Regions from separate parts of the Dongia sp. agr-C8 genome, predicted to be linked through region 4. Evidence: predicted binding sites of a transcription regulator. Region 4 holds the regulator's gene; each other region holds the start of a gene.
The links. The regulator PhoB, encoded in region 4, activates phosphate uptake and scavenging genes when phosphate is short. The targets are predictions, from matches to a motif close to TNTCATAAAACTGTCA.
Positions count from the first base shown of each region.

Region 1: a site for PhoB is predicted at 2,199-2,214, ahead of ACYQ4T_RS05725 (RNA degradosome polyphosphate kinase). Genes of this name have one in related genera too.
Region 2: a site for PhoB is predicted at 1,634-1,649, ahead of pstS (phosphate ABC transporter substrate-binding protein PstS). Genes of this name have one in related genera too.
Region 3: a site for PhoB is predicted at 1,961-1,976, ahead of ACYQ4T_RS21615 (putative 2-aminoethylphosphonate ABC transporter substrate-binding protein). Genes of this name have one in related genera too.

Region 1 covers NZ_BAAGHZ010000001.1:1,243,146-1,247,353, forward strand. Annotated here, with positions in the region: gene ACYQ4T_RS05720 (TonB-dependent siderophore receptor) at 1-2,035, opposite strand, end outside; gene ACYQ4T_RS05725 (RNA degradosome polyphosphate kinase) at 2,336-4,208, shown strand, end outside.
Region 2 covers NZ_BAAGHZ010000002.1:435,491-439,698, forward strand. Annotated here, with positions in the region: gene ACYQ4T_RS09535 (adenylosuccinate synthase) at 1-211, opposite strand, end outside; gene ACYQ4T_RS09540 (ATP phosphoribosyltransferase regulatory subunit) at 329-1,435, opposite strand; gene pstS (phosphate ABC transporter substrate-binding protein PstS) at 1,773-2,831, shown strand; gene pstC (phosphate ABC transporter permease subunit PstC) at 2,935-3,918, shown strand; gene pstA (phosphate ABC transporter permease PstA) at 3,922-4,208, shown strand, end outside.
Region 3 covers NZ_BAAGHZ010000004.1:282,652-286,859, forward strand. Annotated here, with positions in the region: gene ACYQ4T_RS21600 (Na/Pi cotransporter family protein) at 1-457, shown strand, start outside; gene ACYQ4T_RS21605 (hypothetical protein) at 590-715, shown strand; gene ACYQ4T_RS21610 (putative 2-aminoethylphosphonate ABC transporter substrate-binding protein) at 850-1,905, shown strand; gene ACYQ4T_RS21615 (putative 2-aminoethylphosphonate ABC transporter substrate-binding protein) at 2,035-3,075, shown strand; gene ACYQ4T_RS21620 (putative 2-aminoethylphosphonate ABC transporter ATP-binding protein) at 3,273-4,208, shown strand, end outside.
Region 4 covers NZ_BAAGHZ010000003.1:351,850-356,057, forward strand. Annotated here, with positions in the region: gene ACYQ4T_RS15865 (ATP-binding protein) at 1-880, shown strand, start outside; gene phoU (phosphate signaling complex protein PhoU) at 1,103-1,807, shown strand; gene phoB (phosphate regulon transcriptional regulator PhoB) at 1,800-2,546, shown strand; gene ACYQ4T_RS15880 (Rdx family protein) at 2,543-2,836, opposite strand; gene ACYQ4T_RS15885 (AmpG family muropeptide MFS transporter) at 2,833-4,170, opposite strand.

The sequences.
Region 1 (4,208 bases), on a different contig from region 4:
TGGCATCGAGGAAAGTATAGGCACCGAGCAGGTTGAGCCCGTCCGCGAGGCTGAGGCGGGTTTCGAGCTCGATGCCGCGGTTCCTGACTTCGCCGGTCTGGATGCTGTTGGTCGGGTCATTGGGATCGGTGGTGAGGACGTTCTGCCGCGTCAATTCGAAGGCCGAGAGCGTCACCGAGCTCTTGATCCCCTCCGGCTGGAACTTCAGCCCGACCTCGTACTGGTCGCCGGTCTCCGGCTCGAACGGCTGGCCGCCGGCATCGGTGCCGCCGGTCGGCTTGAACGAAGTCGCGTAGCTGACGTAAGGCGCGAGGCCGAGCTCGGACAGATAGAGCAGTCCGGCGCGCCAGGTCAGGGCCTCGTCGTTCTGCAACGTGGTCTCCTGCGCGACCTTGTCGCGTGTCGATGTGCGGGCGAAGTCGTAGCGCAGGCCCGCCAGCAGCCGCCAACGGTCGATCGCCAGCTGGTCCTGGGCATAGAGGCCGACCTGGCGCGCATCCTGATACGTCTTGGTGCTGATCGCCGGCATGGCAACATCGGCGCCGTAATCGGGGTCGTAGACGTCGATCGACGGTGCCGGCCCGTCGCCGAACTCGGCGTCGCTGAACTGGTTCCAGAAATCGACACCGACGAGGGTGGTGTTCTTCACTCGGCCGCTGCCCAGATCGAGCTGCGCCTGGTTGTCCACCGCGACGGCGTTCGAACTTTCCACCGCGATCGAGGCGATGCGGTCGAGGGTCCTGAGATCGGCCTGCAGGCCAGCGCCGTAGACCGTGCGGTAGTCAAGGTCGAGATGGCCGTAGCGGACGTTCTGCCGCAGTGTGATCTGGTCGGTCGGTGTCGTCTCGAACTGATAGCCGAACGAATAGCGACGCTCGTTGTGCCCGTCGAAACCGGGTTCGCTGGTGAAGGTATCGGTTGATATCTTGCCGTGCGGGTTGTCCTGGATGGTGCCCTCATAGGGCAGGAAGTTGATCGCGGACCCGACCTGGTCCTCCTGGAAGTCGGCGAGGAAGGTCACCCTGGTCTCCTCGTTCGGACTCCAGGTCAGGCTCGGTGCGAAGTAACCGCGGTTGTCCTCGGCATGGTCCACCTGGGTCTCGCTGTAGCGCCCAAGGGCGACGACGCGGTAGAGCAGATCGTCATCCTCGGTCAGCGGCCCGCTGAAGTCGGCGGCCAGCTCCTCGCGCCACCAGGTGCCGCTGCGGAGCTGAACTTCGTGGATCGGCGTCTCCGAAGGCAGCTTGCTCACCAGATTGATGAGGCCGCCTGGCGAGGTCTGGCCGTAGAGCACGGAAGCGGGGCCTTTCAGCACCTCGATCCGCTCCAACCCATAAGGCTCGACCTTCCACCAGCCGTAGACGAGTCCATCACTCGGGGTCCGGAGGCCGTCGTGATACTGGCCCTCGTCGAAGCCGCGCACCGAGATCCAGTCGCCGCGGGTGTCGACGCCGTAGATGTCCGGCTGGACTCCCGCGGTGTAGTGCAAGGCTTCCGCTACCCGCTCGACGTTCTGGGTATCCATCTGCTCGCGCGGGATCACGGTGATCGATTGCGGCGTCTCAATGAGCGGCGTGTCGGTCTTGGTGCCGGTGGCGCTGCGCTCGGCGACATAGCCGTCGACCGGTCCGTTGGCGCTCTCGCTTGTGCCCTCGGCCGTGACCGGGAGGGGATTGAGCAGCACAGGACCACCCTGCGCGGTATTCGCCGCGGCCGGCTCGATCGCGACCGTCGCCGTGTCCGCCATGCGATAGTCGAGTCCGGTTCCGGCGAGCAGCGCCGCCAGGGCCTCGCGCGCCGTCATCACCCCGCGCACGCCCGGGGTGCGCATTCCGGCGATCGCCTTGCTGTCGACCATTACCCGGATCGCGGTGACCTGCTGAAACCGCGTCAACGCGACCGCCAGCGGCTCGGCAGGAAGCTCGAAATCGAAGCGCGCCTCGGCCTGTGCCGTCTCGACCGGAAACCCGCCAGACCAAGGATCCAGGACGACCGCATCCGCTGCCTGCAGTTCGGCTTCCCATCCCTCCGCCATGGCAGCTCCCGGGGCGCCGGCGAGAATCAGCAATGAGCCCAGAATCGAACCCACCAGCCAATGGTAACCCTTTGGTAGGATAATCATTTACCCGTGCCATCCCCAAGTTTCAGGAGGCAAGAAAGTAACGCAATTAAGAATCATTCGCAAATAGAACTGGAGGTGACAGTTTTGTTGAACCCGGGCGGAAATTAACGATGCGGGATGAATTGACCTTTTAAATGTCCTAGCTTCGAGGACCATGGGATCCGGTGCGAGACCGGCGGAGGAAAAGCTGTGGCGGATTCGGCGATCAAGGCGTTGGACGATCAGAAGCAACCGGCGAATGACGGCGCGGCTGCCTATCAGGGCGAGCTCAGCCGGTTCGTTAACCGGGAGCTTTCCTGGCTCGCCTTCAATGAGCGGGTGCTGGAAGAGGCGGGGAACAAGAACCACCCGCTGCTGGAGCGCCTGCGCTTCCTCTCGATCTCGGCCAACAACCTCGATGAATTTTTCATGGTGCGGGTCGCCGGCCTCCGCGGCCAGGTGCGCGCCAATGTCTCCGCGGTCAGCGCCGACGGATTGACCCCGCGCCAGCAGTTGGCGGCGATCAACCAGCGCAGCGGCGAGTTGATGCGCGACCAGCAGACGCATTGGCGGACGCTCCGCCAGGAACTGCGCGACAACGGCCTTTGCGTGGTCGATGTCGCCGAGATCACGCCGGCCGAGAAGGAGTGGCTCGACAGCTACTTCCTCGACCAGATTTTCCCGGTCCTGACGCCGATGGCGATCGACCCGGCGCATCCCTTCCCGTTCATCCCGAACCAGGGATTTGCGATGGTGATGCAGCTGAAGAACACCGCCGACGGCAAGATGATGAAGGCGCTGATCCCGGTGCCGAACCAGCTGCCGCGCTTCATCCGCTTCCCCGGCATCGATCCGAAGAATGTCCGCTTCCTGACCCTGGAAGCTTTGGTGGGGCTCTATCTCCACCGCCTGTTCCCCGGCTACGAGCTGGTCGACCACGGCTATTTCCGGCTGATCCGCGACAGCGAGATCGAAGTGATGGAAGAGGCGGAGGACCTGGTCCGCCTGTTCGAGACCGCGCTGAAGCAGCGGCGCCTCGGCTCGGTCATCCGCCTCGAGGTCAATGCCGAGATGCCGGAAGACCTGCTGGCCGAGATCATCGACGAGCTCGATGCCAGCCGCGAGGACGTGTTCCTGCTGGACGGAATCATCGGTCTGCCCGCCACCTCGAAGCTGATCATCGACGAGCGGCCGGACCTGAAGTTCCAGCCGTTCAATCCGCGCTTCCCGGAGCGCATCCGCGACATGAAGGGCGACTGCTTCGCCGCCATCCGCCAGAAGGACATCGTCGTCCATCACCCGTTCGAGAGCTTCGACGTCGTCGTGCAGTTCATTCTGCAAGCGGCGCGTGATCCCAATGTGGTCGCGATCAAGCAGACGCTCTACCGCACGTCGGAAGACTCACCGATCGTCAAGGCGCTGATCGAGGCGGCGGAGGCGGGCAAGTCGGTGACCGCCCTGGTTGAACTCAAGGCCCGGTTCGACGAGGCCGCCAACATCCGCTGGGCCCGCGACCTGGAACGGGTCGGCGTGCAGGTGGTCTACGGCTTCGTGCAGCTGAAGACCCATGCCAAGGTCTCGATGGTGATGCGCCGCGAAGGCGCCAACCTCAGAACCTATGTGCATTACGGCACCGGCAACTATCACCCGATCACCGCCAAGGTCTACACCGACCTGAGCTTCTTCACGTCGGACCCGGGCCTCTGCCACGACGCCGCGCGGATCTTCAACTATATGACTGGCTATGCGCGTCCCGAGGGCACCGAGAAGGTCGCCTTCGCGCCGATGACGCTGCGCCCGACCCTGCTGAAGCTGATCGACGACGAGATCGAGCATGCCAAGGCCGGCCGGCCCGCGAGCATCTGGGGCAAGGTCAACTCGCTGGTCGATCCCGGCATCATCGATGCGCTCTACAAGGCGAGCGGCTTCGGCGTGAAAGTGCATCTGGTGGTGCGCGGCATCTGCTGCCTCCGCCCCGGTGTGCCCGGCATGTCGGAGAACATCCGGGTGAAGAGCATCGTCGGGCGCTTCCTGGAACATTCGCGCATCGTCTGCTTCGGCGCCGGCCATGCGCTGCCGTCGCGCAATGCCAAGGTCTTCATCTCCT
Region 2 (4,208 bases), on a different contig from region 4:
CGCCGTTGCCGATGACCGAGAGCTTGGAGCGCACGATGCCGGAAGGAAGGAGTGACAGCTTGTAGGTCTGGTTGCCGATCACCAGGGTATGGCCGGCATTATGGCCACCCTGGAAGCGCACGACCACGTCGGCGCGCTCCGAGAGCCAGTCCACGATCTTGCCCTTGCCCTCGTCGCCCCATTGGGAGCCGATCACTGCAACGTTTGCCACGTCTCTAAACTCCTACTTGAGCATCCGTCATGCCCGGACTTCATACGGGCATCTTTCTCCGTCTTCTACAGATTGCCGGGTCAAGCCCGGCAATGACGATGTTGGTTGGTTCGACCACTATTCGAGTTCGATGGGCTGGCCATTGCGCCAGAGCCGCGTGCACCCCTGGCGCCGCGCTTCCGCCGCATCATCCTGCACCGCTTCCAGGCCCTGGATCGTCACCCAGCCTTCGCCGCGCAGCTTCTGCGCTTCGGCTGCCGGTGTTCCGCTCGGCAGGAAGACGCGGTTCGGCGCTGCCGGCGCCGGCAATGCCCGCTGCAGGGTGTCGAGATAGAGGGTGAAGCCGGTCGCGGCTTCGCCGGCCTGGTTCACGTAGCGGCCGCCGCGCCCGAAATCGCCGCGCACCGCCGGCGCCAGCAGCGAGAAGGTGACGCCGGTGTGATACTCGAAGCCGCGGTGATCGGTGGGATCAACGGTGAGCGTCAGGTCAGGCCGCGCGGCCCGGATCAACGCCACCACTTCGCGCAGCCGCTCGCGCTGGGTCGCCGCCGACCCTTGCAGCGGCAGCGCCTGCAGCGCTTCGATCGCAGTGTCCGCCGGACCGACCGCATGGATCAGCGCCTCGAGCAAGGGCGTGAGGTCGCCGGCCAATTGGCGGACCGCGGTCATGTCCTTGCGGTCGAGTGCGGCGATCAGGTTTCTCGCATCGCCGATGCCGGCATCCCAAAGGAGCGCCGGCGCAAGCTTCGGCACATTGAGATCGACGACCAGTTGCTTGACGCCGACCGCGTTCAGTGCGTCGGCGCCGAGCAGGATCACCTCGGCATCGGCGGCGGCGGCGGTGGTGCCGATCAGCTCGACGCCGGCCTGGCCGATCTGGCGCTCGGGGCGCATCTGCTCGCCCTTCACCCGCAGCACCTGGCCGGCATAGGAGAGGCGAATCGGCCGCGGCGCGTTGGTGAGCCGGCTGGCGGCGATTCGGCCGACCTGGGGGGTGATGTCGGCCCTGAGGCCCATCATCCGCTGCGAGACCGGGTCCATCAGGCGGAAGGTGTCCGCCGCCATGGCCTCGCCGGGGCCGGAGAGCAGGCTGTCCTCGAACTCGATCAGCGGCGGCTTGACGCGCTCGTAGCCCCAGGCCGCAAAGGCCGCCATCAGCCGTTCGACGATCGCCGCCTCGAAGCCGGCTTCCGGCGGCAGGCCGTCGGAAAGGCCTGCAGGCAAAAGGAATCTTTCGCCGGGTGAGGACATCGGGCGCCCGATCTCTGGGGTCAGGGGTTGGTGTTAACGCCCAATATATGGGCCGGTGGAACTCGGCTGGGTGGTAGCCGATTTCCCGCCCCCCGGCAAGCCGGGCCATCCCCAGTCATCCCCAGGGCGAAGCCCAACCTTCCCCGATTTGACATATTTCCGTTCGATCACTGTCATCAAAGTGCAACCGATCCTGCCTAGCTTCCAGCCCATCGCGTGGGTCGCTTTCTGGCAACGTCGTGGCAAACGGCGGTCGTTGATGGGGACCGGCGCGCAGATTTCTGCGTTCCGTAACGGAGGAGAGGCTCCTATGAAACTGGATTTGACCCGCTTTATCGCCGCGGCTGCTTTGTTCAGCTCCGCTGCGCTCAGCGTCCCGGCGGTCGCCACCGCGGCCGACATCTCGGGCGCCGGCGCGACCTTCCCCTACCCGATCTACGCCAAGTGGGCCGATGCCTACCACAAGGAGACCGGCGTGGGCCTGAACTACCAGTCGATCGGTTCCGGCGGCGGCATCAAGCAGATCAAGGCCGACACCGTGACCTTCGGCGCCAGCGACATGCCGCTGAAGCCGGAAGACCTCGAGAAGGCCGGCCTGACCCAGTTCCCGACCGTGATGGGCGGCGTCGTGCCGGTGGTCAACCTCGAAGGCATCAAGCCGGGCGACCTGGTGCTCGACGGTGCGACCCTGGCCGACATCTTCCAGGGCAAGATCACGACCTGGAACGACCCGAAGATCCAGTCGCACAACCCGTCGCTGAAGCTGCCGGACCAGGCGATTGCCGTCGTGCACCGTTCCGACGGATCGGGCACCACCTTCATCTTCTCGACCTATCTCGCGCAGGTCGGCAGCGACTGGAAGGACAAGGTCGGCGCGAACTCGGCGCTCGAATGGCCGGTCGGCATCGGCGCCAAGGGCAACGAAGGGGTTGCCGGCAACGTCGCGCAGACCGCCGGCTCGATCGGCTACGTCGAGTATGCCTATGCCAAGCAGAACAACATGACCTTCGCCAAGCTGGTCAACAAGGATGGCAAGGCGGTCGCCCCGTCGGCGGCGGCTTTCCAGGCGGCGGCCGGTGCGGCCGACTGGGCCAATGCCAAGGGCTTCTACATGATCCTCACCAACGAGCCCGGCGCTGAGAGCTGGCCGATCTCGGGTGCGACCTTCATCCTGGTCCACAAGGAGCCGAAGGACCCGGCCGCGGTGGCCGAAGCCCTGAAATTCTTCGACTGGGCCTACAAGAACGGCGACGCCATGGCGGACGAACTCGCCTACGTGCCGCTGCCGGACAGCCTGGTCGAGCTCATCAAGAAGAGCTGGGCCGAGAACATCACCTCCGGCGGCAAGCCGGTCTACGCGGGGATGTAAGTCCACCGCCCGTAGGAAGACAAATGCGGGGAGTCGGCCAGCCGGCTCCCCGTTTCGTTCGCTACCCGCTTCACCGCCAACCTGCTATGGATCAAGCCTCGAGATGACCGAGATGTCCCTGAGCGGAACCTTGACTGCGACCGGCGAAACCAGACCCAGAACCAGCCCCGGTCCGATGGGCGACCGCGTGCTCCACGCCCTGACCTTCGGCTCGGCATGCCTGGTGCTGCTGGTTCTCGGCGGCGTGTTCATCTCGCTGATCCACGGCTCGATCCCCGCCTTGCAGACTTTCGGCTTCGAGTTCCTGGTCAGCCAGAGCTGGAACCCCGCAACCGACAAGTTCGGCGCCGCGGCGCCGATCTACGGCACCCTGCTGACCTCGGCGATCGCGCTGCTGATCGCGGTGCCGGTCGGCCTCGGCATCTCGGTCTTCCTGACCGAACTCTGCCCCGCCTGGCTGGCGCGGCCGATCGCGATCGCGATCGAGCTCCTGGCCGGCATTCCCTCGATCATCTATGGCATCTGGGGCCTGTTCGTGCTGGCGCCGTTCCTGCAGAAATACTTTCAGCCGGAAGTCATCGACTTCTTCCATGGCGTGCCGGTTCTGGGCGGCCTGTTCGCCGGCCCGCCCTACGGCATCGGCGTCTTCACCGCGGCGATCATCCTCGCGATCATGATCCTGCCTTTCATCTCCTCGGTGACCCGCGACGTGTTCGAGACCGTCCCCTCGGTCCTGAAGGAAGCCGCCTACGGCCTCGGCTGCACCAAGTGGGAAGTCGTCCGCCGCGTCGTCATCCCGCATACCCGGGCCGGCGTGATCGGCGCCGTGATGCTGGCGCTCGGCCGCGCGCTCGGCGAGACCATGGCGGTCACCTTCGTGATCGGCAACGCGCATAAGATCGCCGCCTCGATGTTCGCGCCCGGCACCACGATCTCGGCCACCATCGCCAACGAGTTCACCGAGGCGACCGGCGACATCTACACCTCGTCGCTGATCGCCCTCGGCCTCATTCTCTTTGTCGTCACCTTCATCGTGCTCGCCGCCGCGCGCTGGATGCTCTACCGCATGGAAAAGCAGGGGAAATAAGCCATGGCGCAATCCGCTCTCCCCGCCCGCCGCCGCGCCCGCAGCAAGCTGATGATGAGCCTCTCGGTCGGCTCCGCCGTGCTGGGCCTCGCCATGCTGTCGATCATCCTCGGCACCCTGCTCTATAACGGCGTCAGCGGCTTGAACCTCGCCGTCTTCACCGAGATGACGCCGGCCCCGGGCGAGCAAGGCGGCTTGTTGAACGCGATCTTCGGCAGCGTGGTGATGACAGTGATCGGCGTCGCCGTCGGCACGCCGATCAGCATCCTGGCCGGCACCTATCTGGCCGA
Region 3 (4,208 bases), on a different contig from region 4:
TGCCGCGGATCAGCGCCGCATCATCGACCTCATCACCTTCACCACCAACCTCGAGCATATCGGCGACATCGTCGACAAGAACCTGATGGAGCTCGCCGCCAAGAAGGTGAAGTACAAGCTGAAATTCTCGCCCGAAGGAGCCGAGGAGATCGAGGGCATCCACGATCGCCTCAACGGCAATCTGCAGCTTGCCATGAACGTCTTCATGACCGGCGATCTCGACCTCGCCCGCAAGCTCTTCGCCGAGAAGCAGGCGTTCCGCGAGCTCGAGCGCCAGGCGTCCGAAAGCCATCTCGAGCGCCTGCGCGAGGGCCGCATCGAGAGCATCCAGACCAGCGGCCTGCACCTCGACATTCTGCGCGACCTGAAGCGGATCAATTCCCACCTCGCCCTGGTCGCCCAGCCGATCCTGGAGGCGGCCGGCGAGCTCAGTCCCTCGCGCCTCAAGGAAGCCTGATCTCCGAATCGTCACGGCGCTTGCGGTTCTTGATGCACGTCAAAGAGGGAAGGGGCAGTTTGTGCCACCATTCTCCTGATCGCTCGGTGCCTCAAAGACAGGCGCGGGCACCTGTGCGAAGGAGTACGGGCCATGGCCCTTCTCATGATCACCAGCTGGCTGGCGCTGCAGCTTCCGACCGGCATCCTCCTCGGGCGTTACCTGGAGCGACAGCCGCTTCTGGTGCCCGTCCGGGTCCGGCGCCGAGCGGCAACCTGACGCCGCGATCCGGGCCTATCCTTCTGTGATTTCCCGCTTAATTTGACTTCGGTATAATCTCCCAGCTATGGAAAGCCGCGCCGGGGCAGGGGACGCCCGCGGGCGATGGGGAACAGACTGGGAAGGCGTTTTCAATGACTTCGACCATGCGGACCGCGCTGCAATGGCTTTGCGGCGGATGCTCTGTGGCAGCCTTGTTCTTCGCCCCCGCCGCCCAGGCGGCCGATCCCCAAAAGGTCGTGGTGTATACGGCACTCCAGGCCGAGCAACTGCCGGTCTACGAGAAGGCCTTCGAGGCAAAGTACCCGAAGTTCGATATCGAATGGGTCCGCGGCACCCCGGCCGAGATCACCGCGAAGCTGCTGGCCGAGAAGGGCGATCCCCAGGCCGATGTCGTCTGGGGCCTCGGCGCCAGCTATCTGATGCAGGCCGACAAGAACGGCCAGCTCGAGCACTACCGCCCGCAGGGCTTCGACCAGATCAAGGACAGCTTCAAGGACCGCCGCACCGGTTGGCCGGTCTGGGTCGGCATGGACGCCTGGGCCAACGCCATCTGCTTCAACACCCAGCTTGCCGCCGAGCGCAAGATCCCGAAGCCGGACGCCTGGAAGGACCTGGTCGAGCCGGTCTACAAGGGCCAGATCGTCATGCCCAACCCGAGTTCCTCGGATACCGGCTTCGCCTCGGTCGCGGGCTGGATCCAGACCTTCGGCGAAACCGGCGGCTGGGACTATATGGACCTCCTGCACGAGAACGTCTCGAGCTATCTCCATTCCGGCGCCAAGTCCTGCGCTGCGGTCGCGACCGGTGACGCCGCGGTCGGCATCTCCTTCGGCTATGCCGGGGTCAAGCTCGCGAACAACGGCTCGCCGATCGAAGTCGTTTTCCCGAAGGAGGGTCTCGGCTGGGAAATGGAGGCGACCGCGGTGGTGAAGGGCGCGAAGCATCTCCAAGGCGCGCAAGCCGTCGCCGATTTCTCCGCCAGCGCCGAAGCCAACACGCTCTACAACAGCTACTACCAGATCCTGGCCCGCAAGGACGTCGCGGCGACTTTGCCGGACAACTATCCCGCCGGCGAAGAGGAAGCGCTGATCGACCCCAACAACTTCGAGGCGGTCGCTGCGCGACGCCAGCAGATCCTCGACGAGTGGGAAAAGCGCTACGGCGGCAAGAACGCGCCGAAGAGCTGAGGCGCGGACGAGTCTTCCCCAGCTGAATACAGCTGCCTCCAACACGTCACCGCGCTGTTATCAAACCGTCACGGTTTCGGAAGAGGTTCCCTTCGCGCGATCCGGAGAGATCGCTGAGGAGAGGGAATCATGCAGATGTTCGGAACTAAATCACGTCTCGCCGGCCTGACGCTGGCGGCGCTGGTCGGCTTTGCCGCTACGGCAGCGGCGAAGGACAAGCTCACCGTCTATACCGCGCTCGAGGAAGAGCAGCTGCCGGTCTACAAGCAGGCCTTCGAGGCCGCGAACCCCAACTACGAGATCGAGTGGGTGCGCGATTCGACCGGCGTCATCACCGCGCGCCTGCTGGCCGAGAAGGCCAACCCGCAGGCCGACGCGATCTGGGGCCTGGCGGCGACCAGCCTGATGGTGCTCGATAAGGAAGGCATGCTTGAGAGCTACAAGCCCGCGGGCTATGCGGACATCAAGGATGACTTCAAGGACAAGCGCGACAACCCGACCTGGGTTGGCATGGACGCCTGGGCCTCGGCGATCTGCTTCAACACGGTCGAGGCCGAGAAGCTCGGCCTGCCGAAGCCGGAGACCTGGAAGGACCTGCTGAAGCCGGTCTATGCGGGCCATATCGTGATGCCGAACCCGAACTCGTCCGGCACCGGCTTCCTCGATGTCGCGGCCTGGCTGCAGATCTTCGGCGAGAAGGAAGGCTGGGCCTACATGGACGGTCTGCACCAGAACATCAACACCTACCTGCACTCTGGCTCGAAGCCCTGCAAGGCTGCTGGCGCCGGTGAATATCCGATCGGCATCTCCTTCTCCTACCCGGGCGTCGTGCTGAAGAACAAGGGCGCGCCGCTCGAGATCATCCTGCCGAAAGATGGGATCGGCTGGGAGATGGAGGCGACCGCGATCATGAAGGGCAGCAAGCACCTCGACGGCGCCAAGGCACTGGCCGACTTCGCCGCCACCGCCGACGCGAACAAGATGTACAACGACTACTATCAGGTCCTGGCCAGCAAGACCGTGCAGGCCAAGTTGCCGGAGAACTACCCGGCCGACGAAGAGAAGCTGATGATCTCGCCGAACGACTTCACGGCCATGGCCGCGAAGCGCGCCGCGATCCTCGAAGAGTGGCAGAAGCGCTACGGCTCCAAGGACGCCCCGAAGAGCTGAGCTGCCGCAGCGGAGAGACCCGTCGACCCCTCACCCTGTCCCTCTCCCGCAAGGGGAGAGGGAACGCTGTGGCGATAGCCTTGACTAGGCTCTCGCGCCTTGCAGCGAAGAAGAACCCCCTCTCCCCTTGCGGGAGAGGGCAGGGGTGAGGGGTCGATCACTCTCACCGCGCAACACTCACGGTCGCGAGCTGTATCATGCCCTACCTCCAGATCTCACATGTCAGCAAATCCTTCGGCAGCTTCCAGGCGCTGAAGGATGTCTCGCTCGACATCGAGGACGGCCGGTTCGTCTGCTTCCTCGGCCCCTCCGGCTGCGGCAAAACCACCTTGCTCCGCGCCATCGCCGGCCTCGACATCCAGACCTCCGGCCGCATCTTGCAAGCCGGCCGGGACATCTCCGCGCTGCCGTCTGCGCAGCGCGATTTCGGCATCGTCTTCCAGTCTTATGCACTGTTCCCGAACCTCTCCGTCGCCGACAACATCGGCTACGGCCTCAAGAACTCCGGCAAGCCGCGCAAGGAAATCGCCACCCGCGTCCAGCAGCTCGCGGAGCTGGTCGGCCTCAACGGCCATGAGCGCAAATACCCGAGCCAGCTTTCCGGCGGCCAGCAGCAGCGCGTGGCGCTCGCCCGCGCCATCGCCATGTCGCCCGGCTTGCTGCTGCTCGACGAACCGTTGTCGGCGCTCGATGCCCGCGTGCGCCTGCACCTGCGCACCGAGTTGAAATCGCTGCAGCGCAAGATCGGCGTCACCACGATCATGGTGACCCACGACCAGGCGGAAGCGCTGGCGATCGCCGATCAGCTGGTGGTCATGAACCACGGTGTGATCGAGCAGGTCGGCACGCCGCAAGAGGTCTACCGGAACCCGAAAACCGCCTTCGTCGCGGACTTCGTCGGTCATATGAACTTCCTCCGTGCCGAGGTGGCGGGCGAGGGGACGGTGCGCGTCGGGCCATTGATGCTCTCTGCCGAAACCGGCGGTCTCGGCGTGGGTGATAGCGTGACGCTCTGCTTCCGCCCCGAGGACATCCAAGTCCGTGGCATCGCCGCCGGCCACAAGAACGCAATCGAGGTCCGGATCGAGGAGATGGAGTTCCTCGGCACCTTCTACCGCGCCGACCTTGCCGTG
Region 4 (4,208 bases):
CGGCCGGTCGGTCGAGCCGGTCGATCTGCCGGAAAGCCAGGGCCGCAGCGGCCAGCGCCGGCTGGTGGCGCGCCTGCAGGCGATCCGGCCGCCGATGGCCGGGGCTTCGGTGATGGTGCTGCTGGAGGACATCACGGCGGCCGAACGGGCGCTCACCTTGCGGCGCGATTTCGTCGCCAATGTCAGCCATGAATTGAAGACCCCGATCGCGGCGCTGCTCGGCTTCATCGAGACGCTGATGGGGCCGGCGCGGGACGATCCGCTGGCGCGCCAGCGCTTCCTCGGCATCATGCGCGGCGAGGCCGAGCGGATGAACCGCCTGGTCTCCGAGCTGCTGTCCCTCTCACGCATCGAGATGAACGAGCATCAGCCGCCTTCGGGCCGGGCCGATCTCGGCAATATCCTGAAGACAGTGCGGGACAGCCTCTCCCTCAAGGCGGAGCAGCGGCAGATCCGGATCGCCTTCCCCGGCCTCGCCGAGCTGCCGACCATCCCGGGCGATTCCGACGAGCTGACCCAGGCAATCCAGAACCTGGTCGATAACGCGATCAAATACAGCCCGGAAGGCGGCGAGGTCCTGGTGCGCTTCGAGCGGATCGAGGATCCGGTCGCCTGCCGGGAGAAGCTGCAGGGCATCCGCTCGCCCAAGGCGATGATCTCGCTGAGCGTCGCCGACCAGGGCGAAGGGATCGGCAAGGAGCATATCCCGCGCCTGACCGAGCGCTTCTACCGGGTCGATGCCGCCCGCTCCCGGGAGCTCGGCGGGACCGGCCTTGGGCTTGCCATCGTGAAGCATATCGTCAACCGGCACCGGGGCAGCCTGGACATCGAGTCCGAGCCCGGAAAAGGCAGCGTTTTCACGCTGTTCCTGCCCGCCTAGGTTCAGCCACCGCCCGGAAGCCCGCGTGGAAATCCACCCGGGGCTTCGTCACGGAAGCGTCATACAAGGGCAACATTGGCGTCATTGGAGGGACTTAAATTGCCGGGCGCGGACAGGTGCGTCCGAGTCCATGGCGGCTGCCTTGGGCATTCATAAAACTGTCACAAAACGGTAGTATCTATGCCGAACAAAGCTTTGGACGCCGCGCACGAGAACCCGAACATGGCCCATGACCACACGGTGAAGAGCTTCGACGTCGAGCTGCGACGCCTGGTCCAGGAGATCGCCCAGATGGGCGGCCTGGCCGAGGAGCAGCTCGCCCAGGCGATCGACGCGCTGGCGCGGCGGGATTCCGAGGCCGCCACCAAGGTGATCGAGAGCGACCGCCGCATCGATACGATGGAGCACGAGGCGGGCAACCTCGCGGTGCGCATCCTGGCCCTGCGCCAGCCGATGGCGACCGATCTCCGCGAGGTCGTGGCCGCGATCAAGATTTCCTCCGACATCGAGCGCATCGGCGATTATGCGAAGAACATCGCCAAGCGCGCGCTGCAGCTCAACCAGCTCGGCCCGTTGCGTCCGGTCTCGTCGATTCCACGGATGGGGCGCCTCGCGCAACAGATCGTCAAGGACGTGCTCGACGCCTATGTCGAGAAGGACGCGGCGCTGGCAATGGCGGCGTGGCGGCGCGACGAGGAGATCGACGATCTCTACACCTCGCTGTTCCGCGAGTTGCTCACCTACATGATGGAAGACCCGCGGAACATCGGGCCTTCCACCCATCTGCTCTTCATCGCCAAGAACATCGAACGCATCGGGGACCACGCCACCAACATCGCCGAGACCGTCCACTTCCTGGCGCTCGGCCGCACGATCGACGAAACCAGACCGAAGGGCGATACCACGAATGTTGCAATCGATGGCTGACCGAACCCGTCCCGCCCATGCGGGGCGGGAGACCGATCGCGACCCCGCCAACCGGCCGACGGTGCTGGTGGTGGAAGACGAGCCGGCGCTGCTGGCGCTGCTGCGCTACAACCTCGAGAGCGAAGGCTACCGGGTCCTCGAAGCCAAGAACGGCGAAGAAGGCCTGACCCTGATCCGCGAGACCAAGCCCGACCTGGTGCTGCTCGACTGGATGCTGCCGTTCCTTTCAGGCATCGAGGTCTGCCGGCAGATGCGCCGGCTGCCCGACCTGAAGTCGATCGCCGTGATCATGCTCACCGCCAAGAGCGAGGAGGCCGACAAGCTGCGCGGCCTCGAGGTCGGCGCCGACGACTACGTGACCAAGCCGTTCAGCCCGAGCGAGCTGATGGCGCGGGTGAAAGCGGTCTTGCGCCGCGCCCGGCCGCAGCTCTCGACCGAGACGCTGGCCTACAAGGATCTCTCGATGGATCTTGCGACCCATCGGGTGAAGCGGATGGAGAAGGACGTGCATCTCGGCCCGACCGAGTTCCGCCTGCTCCGCTTCCTGATGGAGAACCAGGGCCGCGTCTTCTCGCGCGAGCAGCTCTTGGACCATGTCTGGGGCCGCGACATCTATGTCGAGCCGCGGACCGTGGACGTGCATATCCGCCGCTTGCGCAAGGCGATCAACATCGAGGGTGCGGCCGACGTGATCCGCACCGTGCGCGCCGCCGGCTATTCGCTCGACGTCGAGGGCTAAGTCGCTTCCGGCTTCTTATCGGAATGGCCGAGCGGCTTCTCCGGCGCGACCACGTCGCGCACGATCTGCTTCAGCAGCTTGATGTCGGGGAAGCGCCCTTCGGCCTTGCGCGACCAGAGCAGCTTGCCGCCGCTCCGCACCTCGAAGATGCCGCCAGTGCCGGGCACCAAGGTCACGCCGCCGATCTCGGTCTCGAAGGTGGTGAGCAGCTCCTGCGCCATCCAGGCCGCGCGCAACAGCCAGCGGCATTGGGTGCAGTATTCGATCTCGATCCGCGGAAGGTCGGTCATGCGGCCGGCGCCTGGTCCGGCACCAGCTTCTTCTCGTTGGGATAGAGACGCGTGATCCAGACGAGGAAGACCAGGCCCGGGATCGCCATCAGCGCCGTCGCCGCCCAGAACTCCACCCAGGGCATGTGGTCGGCGAGCCAGCCGCTGCCGCTCGACATCAGGGTACGGCCATAGGCCATGAACGAGGTGAGCAACGCGTATTGCGTCGCTGTGAAGGCGCGGTTGCAGAGATCGGAGAGATAGGCGACGAAGGCCGCCGCGGCGAGGCCGCCGGCGAGGTTGTCGGCGCTGATCGCAATGCCGAGCCAGAGCAGGTCGTGCCCTTGCATCGCCAGCATGCTGAACAGCAGATTGGTGACGGCCTGGAGCACACCGCCGATCATCAGGGTCTTGAAGACGCCGATCCGCGCCACGACAGCGCCGCCGACGATGGTGCCGAGCGCGGTCGCGAGCACGCCCCAGACCTTGGTGATGGCGGCGATCTCGACGCCGGTGAAGCCGATCTCGTTGTAGAACGGCGTCGCCATCGTGCCGCCGAAGGCATCGCCGAATTTGTAGAACAGGATGAAGATCAGGATGATCACCCATCCCGGCCGGCGGACGAAGTCCATGAAGGGCTGGACCACCGACCTGTCGATCCATGCGCCATAGGTTCCCCCGGGTATCATGCGCTGAACGGTCGGCGCCGTGGCGGCGTGACGATCGGGCTCCGGTACGAACAGGGTGAAGACGGCACAAATCAGAATGGCGCCGGCAAGAAACGCGAACACCACCTGCCAGCTGACGAAATCCGAGAGCGCAACCGCACCGGCACCGGCGAGCAGCAGGCCGATGCGATAGCCGACCTGGGTCGAGCCCGCGCCGGCGCCCTGCTCTTCCGGCTTCAGGATCTCGATGCGATAGGCGTCGACGACGATGTCCTGGCTGGCCGAGAAGAAGGCAACGGCCAGCACAACGATGGCCGTCATCTGCGGATCGATCGCCGGATCGGTGAAGCCGAGCGCGAAGATTGCCGCGGCGAGGAACAGCTGCAGCAGGAACAGCCAGCCCTTGCGTTGGCCGAGGAGCCGCGTCAGCACCGGCAGCGGCATCTGATCGATTGCCGGCGACCAGAGGAACTTGAAGGTGTAGGGCGTGCCGGCCAGAGCGAAGAGACCGATCGTGGTCTTGTCGATGCCGACTTTGGAGAGCCAGTAGGACAAGGTCGAGAGCGTGAGCAGGAGCGGCAGCCCACTGGCGAAGCCCATCACCAGAATGATGAACTGGCGCGGCTCCAGATAGACGGCGAGCGCCTGACCCCAGCTCTTGCGTGGAGTTGCCGTCGACTCGCTCATAGGTTCAGCTCCTTCACGCGGATGCTGAATCATCGCGG